DNA from 2 places in the Anaerocolumna chitinilytica genome. Region 1 is predicted to be linked to the other one. Evidence: riboswitches for the same ligand, from Rfam matches in the RefSeq annotation. Region 1 holds a riboswitch; the other holds the start of a gene.
The links. A riboswitch is a leader RNA that binds a small molecule or an ion and turns the genes downstream of it on or off. The one in region 1 is predicted to bind cyclic di-GMP.

Region 1 (5,354 bases):
GAAGCTTAGATTTGCAGACCAGACAGATAAGCTGGCAGATTTACACCAATTATTTGTCGGTAAATAAAGGAGCAGATATTACGGTTGCAGATACATACGAAGCTGGCCAGCACCTTCTTCCGGAAACCTTTACGGTTACGAAATATAAGCTGAATGCCTCCGGAACGCCTATACTGGATAGTACACCATTAATTCCGGGCACGGATTATATCCTTACAGCAGCCGGTGATGGCTTTAATCTCACAATTACAAAAGAGCCGGATAAAGCCTATGTTATTCAGTATAAGACACAGATTGATGGTCTTTCAAAGGCTAGTTATAAAAACAGTGCGACAGTAACGAAGGACGGAGACTCTGTTCTGTATGAAAAGACAGTGACCTATCCGGACTGGGATAATTTTATCGCTAAGACGGCCGTTGATGTTGACTCCAACATGAAGGTTTATCCGGACGATGAAATTAATTGGAAGGTAGTACTGAATAAGAGTTTATCAGAAATAACAAACGGGGTATTTACAGATGTTATCAGCAGCGGTCATGTATATGTAAACGGAAGCCTGAAGGTCTACCAGATAACAAATGTCAATACCAATGACAGGATAGAAATCAGCCCTTCCGACACAACCTTTGAATTAAAGAGCGAGGCCGGTGTGAATCCTGGGGAATGGAATCTTACAGTAAGTTTTAAGAATAACATTACCAGCCGATATGAAATTGAGTATAAAACAGTTGTAACTGCAAAAGAGGGCACTATAAAGAATAATGCCAAATTCACCGGTACCGGTGTTAACAAATCCAGCAATGCGAATAACGGCGCAGGGTTTACGGTTACACAGACTGCTTTTGGCACGGGAGGCGGAACCACTAATAAAGGAAAGATAACCATTAATAAGGTAGATAAAGATACCGGTAACCTTATTAATACGTCACCGGCGGTCTTCGAGCTGTATTATATGCTCAATGATACGAAAATGGTAATAAGCGGTTCCGGCCAGTCTACGGCTAACGGAGTACTTACCTATTCCGGGCTTTCCTTTAGAACATATTATCTGAAGGAACTGTCAGCACCTAATGGATATTACCTTAATGATACCGTTTATCCCATAACATTAAATTCAAGCAATAAGAATATTACTCAAGTAGTAGAAAATGAAGCAAAGAAAGCAATACAGATAGTAAAGACAGATAAATATGACCCAAGTAAAAAACTGGAAGGCGCTAAATACAGGCTTCTAAAGATTGCTGATGACGGCACCGTTACAACTGTTGAAGAAAAGGCTACAGATGCAAATGGCCAGTTACTCTTTAGCGGACTGGAGTTCGGTAAGTACAAGGTATTAGAAATTGAAGCACCGAATAAGTATCAGCTTCCCACAGAGGGAGAGAGTGATCTGCTGGAGATTAAAACCGGTACAAATAGTCCTCTTGTAGTTCCGATGACCAATGAAAGTAAAAGAACATTAAAGGTCATAAAAGAAGATAAGGAAGATTCCGGAAAGAAACTGGAGGGAGCAGTCTTTAAATTGTTTGATGCTTCTAATATACAAATTGGTGATACCTATACCAGTGACAGCCACGGAGAGATAAAAATACCGGATTTAGATAACGGAACTTATACCTTAAAAGAGATCTCTGCACCGGAAAATTATCAACTGCCTCAGATTACAGAAACGGTGATAAATATCAATAGAGCAACTGACCTGTCCTCTGATGGAACCGGTGACAATATCGTTACACAAATTATCAAGAATGCATCTTTAAAGACCATTAAGATTATAAAGGTAGACTCGGAGGATACCAGCAAGACCCTGCCCGGTGCTGAGTTTAAATTATATGATTCCAATCATATTCTAATAGGAACATATACTACAGACAGCAATGGAGAAATTATTATATCAGGGCTTAAAGTAGGCAGTTATAAACTGGAGGAGACAAAAGCACCTGCTGGCTATAAACTACCGGATAATCCTGTGACGCCTGTAGAGATCACTTATGATACGGATTATGATACGATATTACCTTCTATTGGAAATGAAGTATACCGTTCAATAAAGATTATTAAGGTCGATAAGGATGATACCTCTGTTGTATTAAAGGATGCGGAATTTCAGTTATGGAAGGATGGAATAAAGGTAGCAGATAAGATTATGACAGATGAATCCGGAGTTGCTGTTATCCCAAATCTATTGTTAGGTAAGTATAAACTGATTGAAACAAAAGCACCGGAAGGATATATCACACTTTCTGACAGTCAGATTGGAATAGAAATTAAAGTGGGATCACCCATCCAGATTCCGATTACAGTAGAAAATGACCTTTTAAGAACCTTAGTAATTAAAAAGGTAGATGCAGGAAATACAACTAAATTACTGGAAGGAGCAGAATTCACAGTAAAGGCTCCTGATGGAACGACCAAAACACTTAAGACGGGAGCTGATGGTACTGCAGTTTTATCAGGATTAACTTTCGGCAGTTATGTGATAACTGAAACAAAGGCACCTACAGGGTACCTAATAATGAGTTTGCCGAAAACAGTTATTACTGATAACTCTCAAAAAATATTTACTGTTGAAATAGGGAATGCTCTATACATTCCGTCACCGAATCCATCACCGGAACCCAGTGTAACGCCCAGTCCTACACCAACACCAACTGCAGAGCCAACACCGACTCCGTCTAAGGGACCGGAACCAACGAATAAGCCTACGCCTACACCAGAGCCAATCACTGAGGCCACGAAAGAGGATACACCAAAAGGCGGTACGGTGCCTGTTCCAGATGGAAGTAAAACCGAGGTGGGAGAAAAACCAAGTAACGGAACGGTTAAAGTAGATGATAAGGGCAAATGGACGTACACACCGGATAGCGGCTATACCGGTAAAGATAAATTCTCTATCATTGTAAAACATCCCGATGGAAGCAAGGAAGAAGTTGTGGTTGAAATTGATGTGGATAAAATCCCTCTCGGAAATGTGAAACCGAAGCCGAATGACACGGCAGAGGATGTAAAGATACCAAAGACTGGTGAAACTGTTCCGTTAGGTTTACTGCCAGCTATGATAGGTGGTATAACCGGTGGTATTATAATGATATTCAGCAGAAAGAAAAAAACCAGAAGTTAGTGCCGGATAGTTAAGGAAGATTATTATTTAAATAAGTAACAGAGACTGCAAGTTCATTATTAGGGTGGATAAAATCCATTAATAACTGGACTTGCAGTTTTTTAATATTATCTGAATGTCTATTATTCAGACAAATATATAAAAAACATCGCAGTTGAAAGACAATATATAACATTGAACAAAATTACACCAAAATAAAAGCGAGAATTTTGTAGAAATAACTGTATTCAAGAAGTAAAGGCTATGATATAATAATGGCATAAATATTAGGAAATAGTCTACATATAAATCCGGTGCTTTCCACCGATAAAGGCAAAATCAGCGAAAGCTGATGACGCAAAGCTATAGGGCCTTATTTATTTTTATAAATTGGCAGCCAGTTACCGAAAGGGGAGTTTTTTGTGTATAATTTTTTAAAGAAAGGCCTGCTATTTATAGTAGCAGTGATTTTGCTATCCGAAAGTGTATATATACCTGAAATGACTTATGCAGCGGATGCAGCAGTCATAGACAAGAGCGAAATAAAGAACGGCATTATTATTGTTGATTATAACAATGAAACAACATCACTGGTGAGAATCACGAAAGACAGTTCTAAGTATATATATGATTTGTCAGGGGAAGTCAGAGTACCTCTTCAGTTGGGAAATGGTGACTATAAGATTGAAGTTCTGGAAAATATTGAAGGAAACAAATATCGTCAGGTTGCAGCAGAAACTATAAATTACAACGATGACAACGGTAAAACAGTATTTTTACAAAGCAATGAAATCGTTAATTGGAATTCAGATATGGCATCCATAAAGAAAGCGAAAGCTTTGACACAAAACGCTGTTACGGATACTGAAAAAGTTGCTGCAATTTATTCCTATATTGTAAAGAATATAAAGTATGACTACGAAAAGGCAGAGACAGTGCAAAACGGTTATGTACCGGCTATTGACGATGTATATACAGCGAAAGAAGGAATCTGCTACGATTACGCGGTACTTTTTGCAGCAATGCTCAGAAGTGTTGGAATACCGACGAAAGTACTGATGGGAACATCAACGGATGTGACTGAATATCATGCATGGAATCAGGTTTATATGAAAGATACAAAAAAATGGATTACGATTGACACTACAATCGATGCGGCTTTGAAAACGGTTAATATGGATAAAATGGCGAAGAAAGTATCACACTATAGTATAGAAAAGCAATATTAAACAAAATGAATAATCTGCCTTCCTTTTTTTATATTTTATTATAGAAAGAAGAAATATCAGTATACGAGGATATAATCCCTATGCTGATATTTTTTTGCTATAAAATATATTTATTACACATAATGATAAAAATTTATTGTAAAAAAATGATGTAATTAAAAATAAAAAAAAGATAAAAAACTGCTTGCATTATTGATTTTACTATAGTATAATTAGTACTGCTGTGACATTGATAGCGTAGAAGCGAGAGGTTGCTACATATAATGTAGGTTTTCCGTGGAGCGAATGTCAAGTTATGAAACTGGCGACAAGTCACTGTACAAATAAAGATTCTGCAAAAGATTATTTCGAGCAGATAAGTGTGGGTAACCCTATGTTTTCTTATGTGGAAAACGGAGAGTCTTAATTAGGCTTTAAAGACGGGACACACACGGCCCAGTGTACAGTCACCGCTTGTCGTACTGCTATTAAGTGCGAAAAGGAGGCGACTTTTTTTATGGCAAGTCAAGTAATGAGGATTACATTGAAAGCGTATGACCATCAGTTAATCGATCAGTCAGCTGCAAAAATCATCGAGACTGTAAAAAAGACAGGATCAAAGGTGAGCGGACCTGTACCCCTACCTACTAAGAAGGAAGTAGTTACAATTCTTAGAGCGGTACACAAATACAAGGATTCCAGAGAGCAGTTCGAGCAGAGAACTCACAAGAGATTAATCGATATCATCACACCTACACAAAAAACGGTAGATTCATTATCCAGATTAGAAATGCCTGCCGGTGTGTACATCGACATCAAGATGAAGACAAAGTAATCATCGAAAACAAGCAAAGACAAAATCCTTTAGGGTTTATATATAGGGTAAGGTTCACAAGGAACCTGCACCAAGGTAGACCATCTAGGATGATTACGCGTAGTGTTGAAGTGCGAAGTGTAACGGAGTACTGCAAAGCACATGGCGCAATCCGCTGTAGATTAAACAGGAGGTGCAAGTAATGAAAAGAGCAATTTTAACGACAAAAGT
Region 2 (5,354 bases), 890 kb from region 1:
TAGTGAAAGGTTTTAAGCAGGAGAGAATAAGCATAGCCAATATGCTTGGAGCCTGTGGGATAAAAGCAATGGAATTAAGAGAAAACAGCCAGATAAAAGAGTTACCGGAGTTCTTAAAGAATCTGGACGGTCCTGCTGTTATTGAAATTATAACGGACGGCAGTGAAGGGGCTCCAAACGGAGACAGGCTTAAGGCATTACAAAAGCATGATTAATTAAAATACCAATAGTATAAGGAGGAATCATATGTTAACAGGTAAAACAGCATTAGTAACAGGCGCATCCAGAGGAATCGGAAAGGCAATAGCACTTAAACTGGCAAAAGAAGGTGCCGATGTTATTGTAAATTATGTAAGCAGCGAAGAATCAGCTCTTAAGGTACAAAAGGAAATTGAAAGCCTTGGAAGAAAAGCCTATATTTATCAGTGCGATATCGCTAAAAGAGATGAATTGGAAGCAATGGTAGCTTTCACCATTGAAAAATTCGGCAAAATAGATATTCTCGTTAACAATGCAGGAATTGTTCGCTATAACACGATTACTGATATGAGCCAGAAGGATTGGAATGATGTGGTGAATACCAATTTAACGGGTATGTTTAATTTATGCCAGTTGGTAGCTCCTTATATGATTAAACAGAACCATGGAAAAATTGTTAACATCAGCTCCCTCGCTGCAGTTAAGATGCTGCCTGCTTCCTATGGTTATACTGCAACCAAGGCAGGTATTTCTGCATTTACAAAGGTTCTGGGTACAGAGTTAATCGGAAATAATATTAATGTCAATGCCATTGCACCCGGAATTATTATCACCGATATGCTGGACAGCCTGGGAGATGCAGCAGAGGCCTATAAACAGCAAATACCTGCAAAGCGTTTCTGCGATGCGGAAGAAGTAGCTGAATTAGCATATTTCCTGTGCCAGGATATTTCAAGGTATATTGTAGGACAGACTATCGTAATAGACGGTGGATTGGCTTTATAGAGCATCTGCTAGAAATATTTCACACTTATGTAAATTTTAGTTATATAAAATTTGACTTTAGAGCAAGTTTTAGGTATAATCATATTATATAAATCGACATGGTGGGTTATAATAACAGAAAAAAACTCAAACCATGACACCTTTTTATTACGTATTAAAGCTAACTTTAAAAAGCAAACTTATTAAAAGATAAGGACGCAAAGCCGCGAGTCTAAGGCGCATGCTATGATTGTCGGGTTGCTGTAGTTAATGTAGCCATCTGTGGGAGACTGCATTTGGCTATTTTTATGCAATAAAAGACAGAGATTATTACATTAGGAGGTCTTGAGTGTGGAGAGTTATAATGAAAAGGGTACATTAAGGAGGATTTTAGTTTCTACTCTTGCTGTAATGTTTGGCAGCTTTCTTCTTTTAACAGCAGGAGCGTTTTTAAGAGTGCAGTCCTTATTAAAAAGCAGTGGTGAAGGACATGTTTCAAAGGGTGGATTTCTTGGCTTTATGCTGGTATTAGTCGTTGTGTTACTGGGACTTGCTGCTCTTTGCCTGACACTTATACTAAGAAACATGTTGCAGAAGGCTGCAGTAACAGAAGCTAATTCTGATTACAGCGAAGATAAGCCAAAAACAAATACAGAGAAGAACATTCATGAATTTATTCAGCATGTGAAGGAATCCGTAGATATCATTACCTTTTCTTCTGATGAATTGAAACGCTCCTCCGGTGAGATGAGTGATATTTCAAACAGAGTAACTCTTTCCATATCCCAATTGGCAGAAGGGGCAACCCAGCAGGCAGAATCCACGGAAAAGGGAAGCACCAGAATAAATAATATTACCGAGATGATAATCTGTATCGGTGATGACATGGCAATTTCGGACAAGGTATCCGATGAGGCTATTGAGGCTATAACAGATGTAAAAGAATCTATCCGTTTTCAGGAAGGAAAGATGGCTGAGAACAAAGTCATTACTGAGAATATGGGTGTTGCCATTACAGATTTAATGGATAAATCCAAAGAAATCGGTAAGATCTTAGAGGTTATAAAGGGAGTAGCCCAGCAGACCAATCTGCTTGCATTAAATGCGGCAATTGAAGCGGCAAGAGCAGGTGAACACGGAAGAGGATTTGCGGTTGTTTCTGAGGAGATCCGTAAGCTGGCGGAGCAATCAGCTGAATCCGGTAAGCAGATTACAGAGATTATCAACGATGTCCAACAGGGCATTGAAAATACTGTTATGCAGATCAAAAAAGCGAATACTCTTTCTCAAGAGCAGGAAAAAGCTTTTGAACATACAGTGAATTCAATCACAGATATTTCGGAAAAAGTGTTCTCCATTGGCGTAAAAGTAAAGGCGGTAGCCGGAGCTACCCAGTCTCTGACGGAAGATGCCAGAGAAGCGGAAGATATGATTGCTACCATTGCAAGCATATCAGAAGAGACAGCAGCAGGAACAGAGGAAGCATCTTCCTCCGTGGAAGAGCAGAACAACCTTATACAATTGGTTGCTGAATGCTCGAATGAGATGTATAGCATAGCACAGGTATTGAAACAAAAACTTGAAGAATTCGACGCAAAGTAATCAGAACCCGCTTGTCTTGGAGGTCTACTCCATTTCAAAATAAATTTTACTTTAGGAGGAAAAATTGTTATGTTAATAACACATCCAAAGGGTCTGTACTCCATAAACTATGATGCAGACAAAAAAATAGTTTATGAGACACCTGTAGGTCTCTGGACTAAAGAAGACTATGCAGAGTATCACAGCCAGTTTGAGAATAAGATTGGTCCTGCAATCAACAAACAACCATGGGTAATCGTCAGCGACTTAAGGAAATATAAAATGTCAGATTTGGGTGATGTTATGGCTAAGCACACCGAATGGCTGGCAGATAATAATCTGCAGTACGGAGCTATTATCGTAGACAGCGCAATTGTTAAAATGCAGATTAACAGAGCTATATCATCCAAGTTCCCTCAGCAGGCCTTTTTAAATGAAGATGAAGCAATGACCTGGTTAAAATCAAAAGGTTACTAAGATAATTAAGGGCTGTCGCACTAAATTTTGCGGCACCCTTTTCGCATTCGTGAAGTTTATCATATTTAGTTATGCAAAGAGCAGAGAAGTTATTATCTGACAGAGACACGTTCTCACCTGGTTGGATAATGACTTCTCTGCTTTTTTAGTGAGTGGTGTGGTAAATCCCAATGATCTTAAATCTTGTTCAAGCTGTCGCTTTACGATTTCAAATACGAAAGCAGCAGTCCCATTTTTTCAGTTGCATAATGTTGGAAAAAATAGAAATACCTCTTGACAATAAGGATAGAATTTTATATTATAATAACAGTAATGATTACTGGTATCAATTAAATAATATGAAAACTTATAATACAAATAAAATTATTAGGAGGTAACATCTATGTCATTAGTAGGAAAAGAAGTAAAACCATTTAAAGCACAGGCATTTCGTAACGGAAAATTTCTAGAGGTAACAGAAGCTGATTTTAAGGGAAAGTGGAGTATTATCTGCTTTTATCCTGCGGACTTTACCTTTGTATGCCCTACAGAGTTGGAGGATCTACAGAACAACTATGAGACCTTTCAGAAGCTGGGAGCAGAAGTGTATTCAGTATCTACGGATACTCACTATACCCATAAAGCATGGCATGATACTTCGGAAGCTATCCGTAAGTTAACTTATACCATGATTGGAGACCCCTCCCATATTCTCTCCAGAAACTTTGATGTACTGATCGAGGAAGACGGACTAGCAGACAGAGGAACATTTCTTGTGGATCCAGATGGAATAATTAAGGCGGTAGAGATTAATGCAGGCAATATCGGACGAAATGCGGATACTTTGGTTGATAAGCTGAAAGCTGCCCAATATGTTCGAAATAATCCAGGCGAAGTATGCCCGGCGAAGTGGAAAGAAGGCAGCGCAACCCTAAAGCCCAGCCTTGACCTCGTAGGAAAAATTTGATGAAATAAAATTTTTACAAGTGCTAGAGATTCGCAGCTTTCACCTCGGCATGTTGGAAGGGGTATGATTATGGTACTGGAAGAAGAAATTAAAAGTCAACTTATTGAATATTTAAAGTTGTTGGAAGAAGAAATAGATATAAAGATAAGTGCAGGTACAGATACTGTATCCGAGGATTTATTAACTTTTATCGGGGAAGTCGGCACACTGTCCGATAAAATTAATATAGTAAAGGCAAGCTTACCAAGAACGCCCAGCTTTCAGATATGTAAAAGAGGAGGACTAAAGGGTGTAACCTTTGCAGGTATTCCTTTGGGACATGAATTCAATTCCTTTGTACTTGCTCTTTTACAGGTCAGCGGCAGAGCCCCAAAGATCAGCGAAAAGGTGAAAGAGCAGATTAAGGCATTAAAGGGCGAGCACAAGTTTGAGACCTATGTCAGTCTAAGCTGCCATAATTGCCCGGAGGTTGTACAGGCGTTAAATATTATAAGTGTGCTAAACCCCGGATATAGTCATACAATGATTGATGGTGCCATCTATAAGAAGGAGACAGAAGAAAAAGATATTCTGGCAGTTCCGGCGGTTTATCTTGACGGAGAATTCTTTGGCGGCGGACGTATGGAGTTGGAAGAAATTCTTTCTAAGCTAGATGTTCCCATGGAGACAGAGGAAGCTTATGAGAAAGAACCCTTTGAAATACTGGTAGTCGGCGGAGGTCCTGCAGGAGCAAGCGCGGCTATCTATGCGGCAAGAAAAGGCATCCGAACAGGTATCGTGGCAGAACGTTTCGGCGGGCAGGTCCTTGATACACTGGGAATAGAGAACCTAATCGGTACAAAGTATACGGAAGGACCTAAGTTAGCTCAGAGCCTGGAAGAACACGTCAAAAATTATGAGGTGGATATTATAAGAGGACAGCGGGCGAAGGGACTTGCGAAGAAAGACTTGATCGAAGTGGAACTGGAGAATGGAGCTGTGCTTAAAAGCAAAGCAGTAATAATTAGTACCGGTGCCAGGTGGCGAAAGGTCAATGTACCGGGAGAAGAAGAATTTAATACTAAAGGTGTTGCCTACTGCCCTCATTGTGACGGGCCTTTGTTTAAAGGAAAGAGGGTGGCTGTTATCGGAGGAGGTAATTCCGGTATTGAAGCTGCTATTGATCTGGCAGGAGTGGCTGAACAGGTTACAGTTCTTGAGTTTATGCCGGAACTAAAGGCAGATGCTGTACTGCAGGCACATCTTAACAGCCTGCCAAACGTCACCGTTTATAAGAACGTGCAGACTAAGGAAATAACCGGAGCGGGTAAAGTTGACGGGATTACCTTTACCCACCGGGAGACAGGTGAAGAGAAACACCTAAACCTTGAGGGTGTATTCGTACAGA

Region 2: linked by a shared signal. The riboswitch ahead of bsdcttw_RS01455 (methyl-accepting chemotaxis protein) and the one ahead of bsdcttw_RS22130 (transglutaminase-like domain-containing protein) in region 1 are both predicted to bind cyclic di-GMP.

Annotation. Positions count from the first base shown of each region.
Region 1 covers NZ_AP023368.1:5,059,810-5,065,163, reverse strand. Annotated here, with positions in the region: gene bsdcttw_RS22135 (SpaA isopeptide-forming pilin-related protein) at 1-3,122, shown strand, start outside; cyclic di-GMP riboswitch class I at 3,424-3,510, shown strand; gene bsdcttw_RS22130 (transglutaminase-like domain-containing protein) at 3,524-4,330, shown strand; gene rpsJ (30S ribosomal protein S10) at 4,827-5,144, shown strand; gene rplC (50S ribosomal protein L3) at 5,326-5,354, shown strand, end outside.
Region 2 covers NZ_AP023368.1:323,278-328,631, forward strand. Annotated here, with positions in the region: gene bsdcttw_RS01445 (thiamine pyrophosphate-binding protein) at 1-215, shown strand, start outside; gene bsdcttw_RS01450 (SDR family NAD(P)-dependent oxidoreductase) at 247-984, shown strand; cyclic di-GMP riboswitch class I at 1,147-1,229, shown strand; gene bsdcttw_RS01455 (methyl-accepting chemotaxis protein) at 1,315-2,565, shown strand; gene bsdcttw_RS01460 (hypothetical protein) at 2,635-3,021, shown strand; gene ahpC (alkyl hydroperoxide reductase subunit C) at 3,404-3,967, shown strand; gene ahpF (alkyl hydroperoxide reductase subunit F) at 4,037-5,354, shown strand, end outside.